2 linked regions of the Desulfatibacillum aliphaticivorans DSM 15576 genome follow. The protein of the gene in region 2 interacts with the protein of the main gene of each other region in a pairwise test. Links are inferred from orthologs where the notes say so. Each region holds a gene or a part of one and is shown on either strand. Other genes may lie near its edges.

What was found.
Region 1: the proteins of leuS (region 2) and G491_RS0105950 interact in binary tests that used the Escherichia coli proteins (3 or more experiments, as listed by UniProt). The link is inferred for Desulfatibacillum aliphaticivorans DSM 15576 from one-to-one orthologs.

What each region holds. Positions count from the first base shown.
Region 1 is NZ_AUCT01000003.1:384,790-392,321, reverse strand. The notes cover bases 2,623-5,622. They hold G491_RS0105950 (BRCT domain-containing protein), read right to left. Parts: upstream 5,071-5,622; coding sequence 3,175-5,070; downstream 2,623-3,174. Other genes in these bases: G491_RS29610 (nucleoside phosphorylase), read right to left, coding at 5,046-5,622; G491_RS0105955 (bacteriohemerythrin), read left to right, coding at 2,707-3,099. Also shown: G491_RS0105965 (pyridoxal phosphate-dependent aminotransferase), read left to right, coding at 1-1,088; G491_RS33440 (transporter substrate-binding domain-containing protein), read right to left, coding at 1,108-2,328; more of G491_RS29610, read right to left, coding at 5,623-5,789; G491_RS0105940 (hypothetical protein), read right to left, coding at 5,798-6,049; glyS (glycine--tRNA ligase subunit beta), read right to left, coding at 6,412-7,532. UniProt on the Escherichia coli protein: DNA ligase that catalyzes the formation of phosphodiester linkages between 5'-phosphoryl and 3'-hydroxyl groups in double-stranded DNA using NAD as a coenzyme and as the energy source for the reaction.
Region 2 is NZ_AUCT01000043.1:10,588-18,311, forward strand. What follows is about bases 1,532-4,723. They hold leuS (leucine--tRNA ligase), read right to left. Parts: upstream 4,328-4,723; coding sequence 1,736-4,327; downstream 1,532-1,735. Other genes in these bases: lptE (LPS assembly lipoprotein LptE), read right to left, coding at 1,532-1,705; G491_RS0125260 (Rne/Rng family ribonuclease), read left to right, coding at 4,583-4,723. Also shown: G491_RS0125240 (metallophosphoesterase family protein), read right to left, coding at 1-632; rpsT (30S ribosomal protein S20), read left to right, coding at 817-1,083; more of lptE, read right to left, coding at 1,178-1,531; more of G491_RS0125260, read left to right, coding at 4,724-6,046; G491_RS0125265 (sodium ion-translocating decarboxylase subunit beta), read left to right, coding at 6,163-7,311; G491_RS0125270 (hypothetical protein), read left to right, coding at 7,331-7,672.

The sequences.
Region 1 (7,532 bases), on a different replicon or contig from region 2:
GCGAGGCGGGCGGCATCAATCTGGCTCAGGGAGTTTGCGACATCAAGGTCCCGGATGAGGTCATCGCCGGCGCGAAAAAGGCCATGGACGAGGGCTATAACGTGTACACTCCCAATCACGGACTGCCCGAGCTGCGTCAGGCCATTGCCGGCAAAACCGCGGCCTTTTACGGACGCCGCCCCGACCCGGAAACCGAGATCGTGGCCAGCCTGGGCGCCACCGGCGTGTTCTATTGCGCGGCCATGGCGCTGTTGAATCCCGGGGACGAGGTGATTTTGTTCGAGCCCTATTACGGATATCACGCCAGCACTCTGGAGGCTGTGGGCGCGGTTCCGGTTTTCGTCCCCACAAAGCCGGGAACCTGGGAGATCGAGCCGGACGCCTTGGCCAAGGCCGTCACTCCCCGAACAAAAGGCATCGTGTTGTGCACGCCCGGCAATCCCTCCGGGCATGTCATGACCGCCGGGGAAATCGACCTGATTGCGGAAGCCGCGCAAAAGCATGACCTGGTGATTTTTTCCGACGAAATCTACGAGCACTTTCTGTACGACGGACGCACCCATCTATGCCCCGGTCTTCATCCAGGCCTGGAAGGGCGGACCGTGACCATGTCCGGCGCTTCCAAGACCTACGCCATCACAGGCTGGCGTTTGGGCTACTGCATCTGCCCTGCGGACGTGACCGAGGCAATCACCCATCTGAACGATCTGGTTTACGTGTGCGCTCCCGCGCCTTTGCAAATGGGCGTGGCCGCGGGCATGAACATGCTTGGCAGGGATTATTACGAGGGCCTGGCCCGGGATCATCAGAAAAAGCGGGATCTTTTCTGCGATACGATTGAAAAGGCCGGCATGAAGCCTTATCGCCCGGAAGGCGCCTATTACGTGCTGGCCGACGTTTCCGGCGTGCCGGGACACGATTCGTTCACCCGGGCCATGCATATTTTGGAAAAAACCGGCGTGTCCAGCGTACCGGGCCGGGCGTTCTTCCATGACGACTCAGGGGACTCTCTGGTGCGCTTTTGCTTTGCCAAGGAATTTCCCGTGCTGGAAGAGGCTTGCGAAAGAATCGCCTCATGGAAGGGCTAATGATGGACCGGTTAAGGATTTAGTCGGAAGATTCGTTGTCTTCTGCATCCATGATTTCGTATATTTTCAACTCGGGGTAATGTTTTGCCGCGCAATCCCGGCATATGCTATGGCTGAACTCGGCTTCGGAGTGCTCCTGTATATAAGATTCGATCTGCTTCCAATAGCCCTGGTCGTCACGGATTTTCTTGCAATGGGAACAGATGGGAAGCAAACCTGATAACGTTTTAACTTCGGAAAGGGCTGCTTTCAGCTTTCGGGTGCGTTCCTCCACCTTTTGCTCTAAAGTATCATAGGAGGCCTTCAGATCCTGTTCGGCGGCCTCCCGCAATCGGATCTGTTTTTTCAACTCGATATTCAAAACCGCCATGGACCGGTATCGCCAGTACCCCATGATTACGGCCGTCAGGGACAAAAAGCCAAGCATGGCCAATGTCACACGGAATGTGTTCCAGAAGGGGGTGGGCTCTCCGTGCCATTTGGTATAGATCCGGGAGTATTCCTTGGATTGAAGAAATTGTTCAATCGCCGGATTCAGCCTGTTTAAAAGAGTTATATTCCCTTTTCGGACCGCTATCCCTCTTTTTACCGTTCTCAAAGGGCTTCCCGCTCTTTTTATCCTCCGGTCCACCCTGGCCTCCCGGGCGAACGTCATTAACACCGGCTCCGGAAAAATCAGGGCGTCCACATTGCCGGACAGCAGACTGAGTAGCGCGGCCTCCACATTGTCAAATACAATCGGTTTAATGGCAGGTTTCCTTGCAACAATGGCCTCTCCGACATTCAACGCCACGACAGCCGTCTTTTTTCCAATAAGGTCGTCCAGAGATTCAACGCCCGCCGTCTCTGCAAGAACAAAAATGCGAATCGGAGAGGTTTCCGTGGGAATTGAGTAGTCAAACCATTGCTCTCGCCGGTCGGTTATTCCTTGGTCCGGGATGAGGTCCGCCTCGCCCGATTTGAGAGCTTCGAAAACCTCCTGCCAGTCCTCCTTAACGATGTATTCCACCTGGATATTGGCGATTTGAGCTACTCTTTCCAGAACATCCACCGCAAACCCGGACGGCTTGCCGTTTGCATCCGTTGTATAATGCGGCGGAAAATTTTTTAAAACAGCGGCCTTAACAGTTAGCGGTTGGGATGGTTGGAAGGCCTGCGCCGACGAACTGTGGGAGAAACCAGCAGATAAAAATGTATAAATCAATACAGCGACAATCACAAAGCAGTTAGACTTCAACATACTTCACTATTCCTCCGGGGATAATGGTTTTGCTTCCGTAAGGATGTGAGTGTTTTTTCATTTAAGAAACAATGCATTCTGGTCTTTGAAGTGTATTTCAAATAGAGATAACTTCCTAAATTCATTATTGTTTTAAGGTATATGCCCGAGGATTTTATGTCAAGTTCCATGCTTCAAAGTCCTATGCCTCGCGCCCGGAGGGCGAAAATCCGGGAAGCAAACTGTCTTTATTAGACAGGGGCCATGGTATGTTTTTTGCTTAAATTCCGTTTAAGATTGAAAATGCAGTGTGCCAGTCGCCGCCGCGCTCATAGGGGGCGCCTGAAATAACAACAATTTGCAAGCCGTTACAGAGAACGGAAAGCAAAGGAGAGCAAAATGGCATTTTTTAACTGGGATGAAAAGTACAGCGTGGGAGTGCCCCGTTTTGACAATGAACATAAAAAACTCATTGACCTTACCAACAGATTTTATGAAGCCATGAAGGTCGGCAAGGCCAGGGATGCCATGCAGGCCACCTGCAACGAACTGGTCGCCTACACGAAAACCCATTTCAATAACGAAGAAATGGCTCTGAAGCAAAGCACTTATCCGAATTTGGCGAGCCACCAGGAGGAGCATAGGCTTTTTACCAAACAGGTTGTGGAGTTGAAAGCCAAGCTAGACGCCGGGGAGCCTGTGATGGCCTCTACCCTTGGAAATTTTCTCAAAAACTGGCTTGTGAACCACATCATGGGAATTGACAAGACCTATCAGAAATATCTGAGTTGATCAAACAGGGAAGCCGGCGCTGCGAGGGGCCGGGGCGTCAAAAAAATGGCCCTCATTTTGTGCGCCGCCTTGGCATCAAAACAGGCTCATTTGCTCGGGAGAGGATTGGGATTCCCCGCCCTCCAGCAATTGGAGGTATTCCTGTTCCGTCAGCACGGTTACGCCTAAATCCTGAGCTTTTTGGGTCTTTTTAGCGCCCACTTTGGCGCCGCAAATCAGGTAATCGGTCTTGCCCGTCACTGCTTTTTGCACGTTGGCGCCCAAAGACCGGGCCTTTTCCTCCATGTCCTTGCGGGAGCCCGTTTCCATGCTTCCGGTAAACACCACGCCTTTTCCGGAAATAGGGCTGGAGACGTCCATCTCGGATTTCAGGGGCGTAGGCTGGAGGTTGAATCCCAAGTCCAGCATGTGGCGGATGGTGGGGCCTAAAGCCTTCAGGCCTTTTTCTATGGATATGCTGGTGACATCCCCGAAGCCGTGCAGGGCGACGATGTCGTCCCGGGTTTTGTCCAGCAATTCCTCCAGGGGGAAAAAGGAGAGAATCTTGCGGCTGTCGCCTTCGCCCAGGTCGCTAATGCCGAATGCCGCCAAAAATCGCCAGTCCTCCACGGGCCGGGACTTGCTCAGACCGATTGCCTCCACCAGATTCTTTGACTGCACCGGCCCGAACTCGAGCGATAAAAAGTCCTCCTCGGTCATGGCGTAGATTTTCTCCAGGCTGTCAAATCCTCCGGCCACAAGCCGTTCCACGGTTTTTATGCCGAACCAGTCCGCGTTGCCCAGAATCCGAAACCAATGGCGGATGCGCTGCTCCACCCGGGCCTTGCAGTTGAGGTTGGGGCATTTCAAAAAATCGTTGTTCCATTCCAGGGGCGTTTCGCAGACCGGGCAGTTTTCCGGGATTAGCGTATCATCCGAGGGAGTCAAGACGTTTTCCAGCTTGGGAATGACCTCGCCGGAGCGGATGACCTCGATGCTTGCGCCGACGCCCGCGCCTTTTTCGCGAATGCGTCCGGCGTTATGGGCCGTCACCCTGCGGATGGTGGCGCCGGAGAGCTTCAGGGGCTCCACTTCCAGCACGGGGGTGACGTTGCCGGTGCGCCCCACCTGCCAGGTGATGGCGTTGACCGTGGTGACGCCGGTCTCGCCTTTGGCCTTGATGGCGATCTGCCACCGGTAGTGATGGGAGGTGGCGCCCATATGGTCGCGCACGTCCTGGTTCATGACCGAAGCGACCATGCCGTCCATGGGGTAGTCCGTGGCCTGGATGAGGTCCTGGGTGATTTTTTCGCTGTTCTCGAGCAGTTCCTTGCCCGAGCCTTCCCATTTGTTCAGCGTGGCGTAAGGGACGAAATGCACCTGCTTATCTTCCAAAGCCTGCTTGGCCGAAATGTTCAAAACGTCCGAGGAAATAATCCCGACAACCATGTTCCGGGGATGCTCAAACCGGTCGGCCAGGTTTTCCTGAAAATAGGATTGAACCGCCACGATTTCGCCCAGGCCCAGGCCGCGCCCGCCCTGGGGGATCACGCCTTTTTCCAAGGCGTTTGTAATGTCGTAGCCTGCATAACCGTTGCCGCGAGTGGCCAGGATTTGTCCATCGTCCCGGGCGGCCAGGCCGTCCAGCTTGGGCGTAACCTGAAAAAGCACGTCCGTCACGCCGATCTGGGCGGCCTCTTTGTAAACCCTATCAACAAAGCGTTCCAAGGACTGTTTGTCGTAAGCCTTTTCCGTGGACAGCATGGGGGCGGGGTGGCGCACTTCGCGTTTGTCCGCAAAGGTCTCCGCCTCCACGGCGGACAAAAACCCGTGGTCCGGGGCGATCTCCCGCAGGCGCTCCACCAACAGGTCGTAATGGGCGTCAGAGATCATGGGCTTGCCGGCCCGGTAAGCCTCATTGTATTTTTCAAGCCATTGGCCCAGGAGTTCGGGATCGGAAATGTCTGCTATGCTGCTCGGCAAATCCTGCATAAGGCCTCGATAACTTTCTTACGGGTTTCCTGAAATTTGGGGTCGCTGAAGCCCGGCTTCCACTTGCCGGAATGGAGTTCGTCGGAAACAATTAACACTCCGCACAAGGCGACCTCCCGAAAATTGGCCACGGACTGAAGCGCGGAAAGCTCCATTTCCACAGCCGCCGCGCCCTGCCAGGAAAAATATTCAATCTGCTCGGGCGTCTCCCGGTAAATGCCGTCCGTGGTCCAGACGGCTTTTCGGGCGTGTTCGATTTCCTCCCGCTCCAGGGCGTCGGAAAGCCAGTCAGCGAGATCCTCATTGGGGAAGGAACGGACGATGGTTCCGATCTCCCGGTGCGAATAATGGACCGATGTGCCTTCGTCCACAAAGGCGGAGCTTGGCACGATCACGTCGCCGATTTCCAGGTCCGGGCTCACGGCCCCGCACCATCCCACAAACAGGATTTTTTTGGCGCCGCTGGCAATAAGCTGCTCCAGGACGTAAGCGGCGTAAGGCGCGCCCATCATAGGGCCGGCCACGCTCCCGCCCTTGCCGTCCTTGTTAAAATAGATCTTGTTCATGGGCAGCTGGTGCGACCGCTTAAGGCCAAGGCATTTGACCAGATCGTCCACGTCAGGCCGCACCGCACACATGAGGGCGATGGAATCCAGATTGGGGACGCCCTTAATCGCCCTGGGATTGATGAGGGCGTCCCGGGATGTTTTTTCGTCCATAATTGTCATTATTCGGGCGGCGCAAGCTCCACCATTTCATCCTTGATCTCGTCAATCATATCGTACAGCCACAAAACGTCTTCTATGGTCAGACGGCCGGCTTTTCCCTGCCTTTTGGTGCCGTCCTTGCGGGTGAACATCCTGGGGCCGATCTGGAGTTTGGGCTCGGATTCCGCATACTGATTGATGGAAATAACCAGCCCGGTTTCTTCGGACTCCCATGACTTGAGCACTTTATCCAATTCCGCATCGTAAGGCATATTCATTCTCCTTGAATGTATTATATAACCATGAACCCCGGCCGGCCCGAATAAAGGCCGCCGGGGCTGGTTCGTTGTTTGTAAAAATCATATTATGTCGGATCGCTTCGCTGAGACGCATCAGGCTATTAAAAGCGCCTTGCCGAGTGGCCTTTCCAGCCAATTTTTAAGTCACCCGCGCTTCGCGTGACCCGACAGCGTGGCGAATGAGACGTAGGTCGGGTTACGAAGTCCGGCTTTGCGCTTCAAATGGTCGAGAACGCGGGGGGACTTCAAACCCGACAAAGGGTGACTTGTTCCCTAACGACTCACTAAATCCGGCGTTGCAAGGGCTCAAACGTCAAACGTAGATTTGACCCCATTTACGCGGAAATGCGCGAGAAATCCGCAAAGCGGCCGAACAGGCCTGCGATGCCGGCCAGCAGGGCCAAGCGGTTTTCCCGGACCTTCATGTCCTCAGCCATGACCATGACGTCGTCGAAGAAAGCGTCCACCGCAGGGCGGAGCTTGGCGACTTCCAGCAGCGCCTCATCCACGCCCAGGCCGCTGACCTTGGCTTCCATGGCGGTGAAGGCTTCCAGCAGATCCTTTTCGCAATCCTTTTCAAACAGGGCCGGGTTCACTTCCTGATCGGACAGCGTTCCCTTTTCAGCAGCCTGCTTGATGATGTTGGCCACCCGTTTGAAGGTCTGGGCCAGGGCTTCGTAATCGGGCAAGGTCTTGAGTTTTTCCACGGCCGCCACGCGCTTCCACAGGTACGGGATGTCGTCGCAGGAGATGGCGACGGCCGCCTGGATGACGTCCTTGGAAAATCCCTGCTCGGCCAGCATGTGGGCCATGCGGTCAGCCAGAAAGGAGATGATCTTGTCGCGAGTTTCCGCAAGGTCCTGGTCCGCCTTGTCCTTGACCAGTTCCAGGCCTTTGTCCACGATGGCGCTAAGGCTGAGCGAATACCCCTTTTCCTGCAGGATGCGAATGACGCCGATGCCCTGACGGCGCAGGGCGTAAGGATCGCGGTTGCCCGAGGGGATGAGCCCCACGGCGAAGCAGCCGCACAAGGAGTCCATTTTATCGGCCATGGCTACTGCGTCGCCCGTTTTGGTCCGGGGCAGGGGGCCGCCGGAATAGGCCGGCAGATAATGCTCTTCCAGAGCGCTTGCCGTTTCCGCGTCCATGCCCGCCAGGGAGGCGTAAGCCTTGCCCATGACGCCCTGGAGCTTGGTGAACTCGATGACCAAGCCGGAAACCAGGTCGGCTTTGCAGAAGTGCGCCGCCTTTTGGGCTTTGTCGGGATCGCCGTTGATTTCGGGGGCGGCGGCCAGGAACTTGGCCATTTCCTCCACCCGGGCGACCTTTTCGCCCACGGAGCCCAGCTTCTTCTGAAACAGAACCCGATCCAGGCGCTTGACCCAGTCTTCCATGGACTGTTTTTTATCCACGTCCCAGAAGAACTTGGCGTCGGAGAGCCTGGCGCGGAGCACGC
Region 2 (7,724 bases):
GTCAGGGCGTTCATTTTGGTGTCCCAGATCACGTATTTGGCGTTGTTATCGCCGTCCCGGGGCTGGCCCACGCTGCCCACGTTGACGATGGTCTTGCGGTTGTCCAGAAGCCAGCCGCCTTCCAGCAGGGGATAGGTAATGACGTTGTGGCCGTCAAAGGCCACCAGATCCAGGTTGTGGGTGTGGCCCACAAAGCACAGCTTGTAAGGGACCGAATCCCACATGCGGGATATGGCGCCCTGATCCGCTTCAAACAGGTATTTGTGGATGGAGTCGGGCGGAAAGCCGTGCACGCCCAGGGCGCCGTGAAACTCGATGTTCACGGGCCATTTTTTAATGCGTTCCACGCTTTCGGGCTTGAGCATTTTACGGGTGAGCAGAGCGGTTTTCTTGGCCTGGGGGTTGAAATAATGTAGAATGTCGTCGTCGTACACAGCTTCTTCGTGGTTCCCCAGGATGGAGGGGATTTTATTTTCCCACAGGAGCTGCAGGACGGGTTCGGGGTCGGCGCCGTACCCCACCACGTCTCCCAGGCAGACGCAGGCGTGCACATTTTTAATTTGCATATTTTCCAGGACAGCCGTAAATGCTTCCAGATTGGCGTGAATATCAGAAATAACAGCAATTCGCACAGTCGCCCGCCCTTGAAAAATTATGGTTGAATGATATTAGGCCTTGACAAGAAAGGCTATTTTCCTTACATACCGCTTTTTATGTTGTGGTGTCTACCGAATATAGGCCCGCACCAGCTAACGAAAGTGAAAAATATATAAATCGGCGATTGAAAAAACAATGCCGGCCAAGGAGGATGCAACATTGGCGAATCATAAGTCCGCTTTGAAAAGAGCAAAACAGAACACCATCAAGCAAATGCGCAACCGTTCCTACAAGACCCGTCTCAGGAATATGGTCAAGAAGGTCAACCAGGCTGTGGAAGCCCAGTCCGTCGATGAAGCCAAAACTATTTTGGTGGAAACTCAGTCGATCATCGATAAGTGCGCGAGCAAGGGCGTAATCCACAAAAACACCGCTTCCAGGAAGATTTCCCGCCTTGCCAAAAAGGTAGAGGCCCTGGCCGGTTAGGTTACCGAACTTGTAGTGAATGGGTGCGGCGGCTGCGCTGCACGGCCGGGCTTCAAAGCCTTGGCCGATACGGCAGCGCGCCGACCGATCCCCATTAAAAACCTTCAAAATATGCTTCCATCCGATGGCGGATTTTCATAGCCAGGCGCGTGGTTAACACCGACAACGCCTGGTTTTTGTTTGCCTGGGTGGCCGCCAGGTTTTCGCTCACCACCTGATAGGTCTCGTATTCCGAAATCTTGTCGTCCGCCCACAACACCCGGCCGTCTTCATCAAGCAATTCCAGAGACAAAATCATTTTCACCCTGCGCAGGGCTGAATCCCCGGACGACCTGCGCGCGGCATTCTCATCCAATAAAGACGCGATGGACCCCGCCAAAAGCACGTTGGCCTCGGCGCGGCTGTGGGCCAGGGTGAATTTTTGCTCCCGGGTGAACTCCCGGATCAAACCGTTTGTTATCATGGTTTCCAGGCCGGTTTCGGCTGTTTCGTTATCCAAAACCGGTATGAAAACGGCCCGCACGGGGTCGCCGGGCCTGGCGCCTCCGGAAAAATGATATCCGCAGGCGCACAGGCTTAACATCAATACGGGTAAAACCAGACGCAAAAGAGCCTTTTGCATAGGGCGGTCCCTGAACCTTTCCTGCAGCGGCTAAACCACCACATTGACCAGTTTGTTCTTGACCACGATCACCTTGCGAATGGGCTTGCCGCCCATGAACTTTTGGACCTTTTCATCGGCCAGAGCCATTTCCTTGATCTTTTCATCGTCCGTGTCCAGGGGCACGTTCAGCTTGCTGCGCAGCTTGCCGTTGACCTGGAGCACCACAACCACCTCGTCGGCGGTCAGGGCGTCTTCCCGCCATGCGGGCCAAGGGGTTTCAAGGACGCACTGGGTTTTTCCGAACAGGCTCCACAACTCTTCGGTAAAATGGGGCGTCATGGGCGAAATCAGCAGGATGACGGCCTCCACGGCGGCGCGAAGCACGCCGGCGCGTTTTTCGTCCTGCAGGTTGTCGTTCAGGCCGTAGACCATGTTCACCAGTTCCATGACCGCGGAAATGGCCGTGTTAAAATGGAACCTGCCGTCAATGTCCTCGGTGACCTTTTTAATGGTCTGGTGCGTTTTCTTGTACAGGTCCTTGAGATAGCCGTCCAGGTCGTCCGGGCTTCCCTCGAAGGGCTGCGCGTCCTTGACCTCGTCCATATGGGCGGCGAACATGCGCCAGACCCTCTGGAGGAACCGGTAGGACCCTTCCACGCCTTCCTCGCTCCAGTCCAGGTCCCGTTCCGGGGGCGCCGCAAACAGGCAGAACAGGCGGATGGTGTCCGCGCCGTATTTTGCCAGCAGTTCTTCCGGGTCCACCACGTTCAATTTGGACTTGGACATTTTTTCCACGCGGCCGGCTTCAACAATCTTGCCGCACTTGGTGCAGGTGCGTTCGTCGCCGCTTCCTTCCACTTCATGGGGAAACAGCCAGCCGTGCTCGGGGCACTTGAGGGTTTCCTTGCAGACCATGCCCTGGGTCAGGAGCCGGGTGAAAGGCTCTTTAAAGTCCACCAGGCCGAAGTCGTTCAGCACCCGGGTGAAGTAGCGGGAGTACAGCAAGTGCATGACCGCGTGCTCCACGCCGCCGATGTACTGATCCACGGGCATCCAGTATTTGACCGCATCCACATCGAACATGCCGTCGTCGCACTTGGGGCTGCAGTAGCGTTCCGGATACCAGCTGGACTCCACAAAGGTGTCCATGGTGTCGGTTTCGCGCCGGGCGTTTTCGTTGCCGCATTGGGGGCAGGTGGTCTTGACGAAGGAATCCAGTTCGGGCAAGGGCGACTTGCCGCCTTCCAGCAGGTTGGCGTCCTCGGGCAGAATCACGGGCAGCTGGTCCTCGGGCACGGGCGTGATGCCGCAATCCGGGCAGTGGATCATGGGGATGGGAGCGCCCCAGTAGCGCTGCCTGGAGATGCCCCAGTCGCGAATGCGGTACTGGACCGTCTTTTTACCCATGTCATTCTCGTCCAGGTATTGGGCGATGGCCTCCATGGCGTCGGTGTTTTTCATGCCGTCGAATTGGCCCGAGTTCACCAGCACGCCCGGGTCCGTATAGGCTTCGGTCATGGTTTCGGGCGAAAGCGCCTCGCCTTCGGGCTGAATAACCACGATTTTTTCCAGGCCGTATTTGGTTGCAAACTCAAAGTCCCTCTGGTCGTGCGTGGGAACCGACATGACCGCGCCGGTGCCGTATTCCATGAGGGCGAAGTTGGCCGTATAGATTTCCATGGTCTTGCCGGTCAGGGGATTGATGCACTGGGCGCCAATGGGCACGCCTTCCTTTTCCTTGTCGTCCGCGGTGCGTTTTGCCTTGTCCTGCTTGGCCATGCGGGCGACGAATTCCTGGACGACGGCTTCCTGGGCCGTGCCTTTGCTCAGATCCTCAACCAGAGGATGCTCGGGCGCCAGGCACATAAAGGTTGCGCCGCACAAGGTGTCGGGCCGGGTGGTGAAGACCTTGATCTTTACGTCGCTGTCCTTGACGGAAAAGAGGATTTCGGCGCCGTGGCTTTTGCCGATCCAGTTTTTCTGCATGGTGACGACCTTCTCGGGCCATCCGGGCAGTTTGTCGCAGTGCTCCAGCAGATCGTCGGCGTAGTCCGTAATCCGGAAGAACCACTGCTTCAGCTTTTTCTGCTCCACCTCGTCGCCGCAGCGCCAGCACATGTTCTGCTCCACCTGCTCGTTGGCCAGAACGGTCTGGCAGGTGTGGCACCAGTTGACGCTGGCTTCCTTGCGGTAGACCATGCCTTTTTTGAACATCTGCACAAAGAGCCATTGCTCCCAGCGGTAATAGTCGGGCTTGCAGGTGGCTATTTCGCGGTCCCAGTCGTAGGAAAAACCCATGGCTTTCAGCTGGGCGCCCATGGCGGCTATGTTTTCGTATGTCCATTTGGCAGGATGGGTGTTGTTTTTGATGGCCGCGTTTTCCGCGGGCATGCCGAAAGCGTCCCAGCCCATGGGGTGAAGGACGTTAAAGCCCTGCATCCTCTTAAACCGGGCCACCACATCGCCGATAGAGTAGTTGCGAACATGCCCCATATGGATTTTTCCGGACGGATAGGGAAACATTTCCATAAGAAAATACTTCTCTTTGGAGGGGTCTTCCTTCACTTTGAACAGTCCGGCGGCGTCCCAATGGGCCTGCCATTTGCCTTCTATTTTTTTGGGGTCGTAGCGTTCATCCATGCCAAAATGCCTTTCACATACAGGGGCTTAAGAGAGTTGTCAGTAATATAAACCGGGCTGGTCCCTCCCGGCTTTCCATGGTCAGGGCCTATACTATCAACTTTCATCCATGCCACAACTCAGGGCGTTTGGCAAGGAGCAGGCGGTTATTTCATCGCGTTATAACCCCCAGAATTCCGTTGACTTCATTGCGTTTTATTTCTATCTAATAGGCAAGCAAGAAAGAACCCTAACCATAATGAAAGTTTAACGCCAATGACAACAAGAATTCTTGTAAATGCGGTAGACCCGGAGGAGTGCCGCATCGCGATTGTCAAAGACAACAATCTTGAAGGATTCCATATAGAAACCGCCGCCCGGGAAATCACCCGCGGTAACGTATACAAGGGCGTCATCGCCCGGGTGGAGCCTAGCCTTCAGGCCGTGTTTGTGGATTATGGAGCTGATCGCCACGGGTTTTTGCAGAAAAATGAAATTCACAGCGATTATTTTATGGACACCCATTCCGGGGATACAGCCATCAAGAATTTGCTGAAGCCGGGGATGGAGCTTTTGGTCCAGATCACCAAAGACCCCGTGGATAAAAAAGGGGCCATGCTCACCACCTTCATCTCCCTGGCCGGCCGGTATGTCGTGCTCATGCCGGGCAGCAAGACCCGGGGCGTGTCCCGGAAGATCGAGGAGGAGGAGGAGCGGGTCCGCCTGAAAAAGATCCTGGATTCCTGCACGATTCCCGAGGGATTCGGGGTGATTGTCCGCACCGTGGGCAAAAAGGGCACCAAGTCCGTTATTTCCCAGGACATCAAGCATCTGCACAGGCTTTGGAAGACCATCAATAAAAAAGGCATTGAAGAAAAGGCCCCGGCCCTGCTCAATAAAGAGCAAAGCCTCGCCATTCGTTCTTTGCGGGACAATTTCAATGCGGACGTGAACAGCATCCTGGTGGACGATCCCAACGCCTACGAGGAAATCAAGGAGTTCATGTCCGTCATCGCGCCCCGGAGAAAAAAGGTGGTGCGCCTGCACAAAGAGGAACGGCCCATATTTTCCAAGTATCAACTGGAAATGCAGATCGCCTCCATCTTTGAGAGCAAGGTCAACTTGAAGTCCGGGGGAAGCATTGTAATCCATCCCACGGAGGCCCTGGTTTCCATTGACGTGAACTCAGGCAAGTCCACCAAGGAAGCGTCGGTGGAGAAAACCGCCCTCAAAACCGATTTGGAAGCGGCCGAGGAAATCGCCCGGCAATTGCGCCTGCGCGACCTGGGCGGCCTGATTGTGGTGGATTTTATCGATATGCGGGACGTCAAAAATCGCACGGCCGTTGAAAAGGCCATGCGGCAGCACGCCAAGTTGGACAAGGCGCGTATGAAAATCGGCCGCATTTCCCAGTTTGGGCTTATGGAGATGTCTCGCCAGCGCATAAGCCCCTCTATTGACTACGGAAGCTATCTTACATGCCCCCATTGCCACGGCAAGGGCAGGGTGCCGTCCCTGGAAACCATGGCCCTGGATTTTCTGCGTAAGCTGAGGTCTCAAATCATCAAGGAAGGCGTTAAAAGCATGGAAGGCATGGTTCCGGCCAATGTGGCGGAGTACCTGTTAAACAAGAAGCGCCGAGAGTTGAATGACCTGGAATTACGGCATGATGTGACCATAGTCATAAGGCCGGACAAAGGTCTTGTCCCAGGTGAATCCCATATTCACGCCGAAAAATAGGCTTGACGGTCTCTCCTTTTTTTTCTACTACTTCTCGACTTAAGCTCCAAAAGCCGTGTTCGTATTGGCGGGGGGACGCCATATGGTGAAAAACAGACTTTCAGAGAGGGAGACAAATGAGTTGGCATGATTTTATTGACGTGTTGATGCAGATCCTCACCACGCAGACCGGGTTATTCGCCTTGGACATCAAAATGGTGGCCATGTGGGCCATCGGGTTCTTTTTCATTTATCTGGCGGTGGCGAAAAAATATGAGCCGCTGCTGCTTTTACCCATTGGGTTTGGAATCGTGGCGGTGAACTTCCCCCATGTGCCGCTCATGGGATTTGACGAAGCAGGCAAACGTCATCTGTTTGAAATATTCTATCACTATGGGGTGGAATGGGAAGTAATCCCCTGCGTGATATTTTTAGGCCTTGGCGCCATGACCGACTTCGGACCTCTGATCGCCAACCCGAGGACCATGGTCATCGGCGCAGGCGCCCAGCTTGGGGTTTTCGTAACCTTTTTGGGCGTTTTATTCTTTGATTTTTCCCTGAGAGAGGCCGCTTCGGTCGGCATCATTGGAGGCGCGGACGGTCCCACCACCATCTACTTGACAGCCAAGCTGGCGCCGGACCTATTAGGGGCCAACGCTTTGGCGGCGTATTCGTACATGGCCATGGTGCCTTTGATTCAGCCTCCCATTGTACGGCTGTTCTCCACCAGGAAGCAGCGCCTTATCCGTATGAAGCAGCTTCGGCCCGTTTCCAAGCTGGAAAAGACCATCTTTCCCTTGTCCGTGTTCATGGTCATCTCCATCCTGATTCCGGCGGTCACTCCGCTGATGGGCATGTTGATGCTGGGCAACTTCATGCGTGAGTCCGGGGTTGTGGACAGGCTTTCCGACACGGCGCAAAACTCGCTCATGAACATCGTGACTATTTTTCTTGGCGTCTCGGTGGGTGCCACCATGGCCGGGGACAAGTTCCTGAGCGCCAAGCCTTTGATGATTTTTGGCTTCGGCCTTCTTGATTTCGCCATCTGCACCATGGGCGGCGTGTTGACGGTTCACATTATGAACCTGTTTATAAAGGATAAGATCAACCCCATCATTGGAGCGGCGGGCGTTTCGGCCGTGCCCATGGCGGCTCGCGTGGCTCAGGTTACAGGCCAGCAGGAAGACAAGCAGAATTTCCTGCTCATGCACGCCATCGGCCCCAACCTGGCCGGGGTTATCGGCAGCGCTGCCGCGGCCGGTATGTTCATCGCCATGTTCGGTTAATTAAAGGAGGGAATTTACAATGTTTGCAAATACGAAATATTCCGCTGGCAAGGCCCTCCTGGTTCTGGGGCTTTGTCTTGCAATAACCCTGGGCGGCTTCATGGCGCTGATTCCGGCAACCGTTCACGCAAGCGGCCAGGCCGTGGAAAAGGCGGTTGACGGCGGCGAAAAGCTCATTGACGGAAACAGCCGTCCCAGCGATCCGGATTTTGATTGGGCCATCGCCATCTACACCCTGATCATCCGGTTTGTGGGCATCTTCATTGTGTTGGGCGTCATCCAGGTGATCATGCAGGTCTCCGGGCGCATCTTCATGAACATAGACGCCAAGAAAAAGGCTCAGGCCCAGGCGTCAAAATAGCAGTGCGTTAAAACAGGCGCATCCCCTTGACAAACCAAGGCCTCCATGGCAA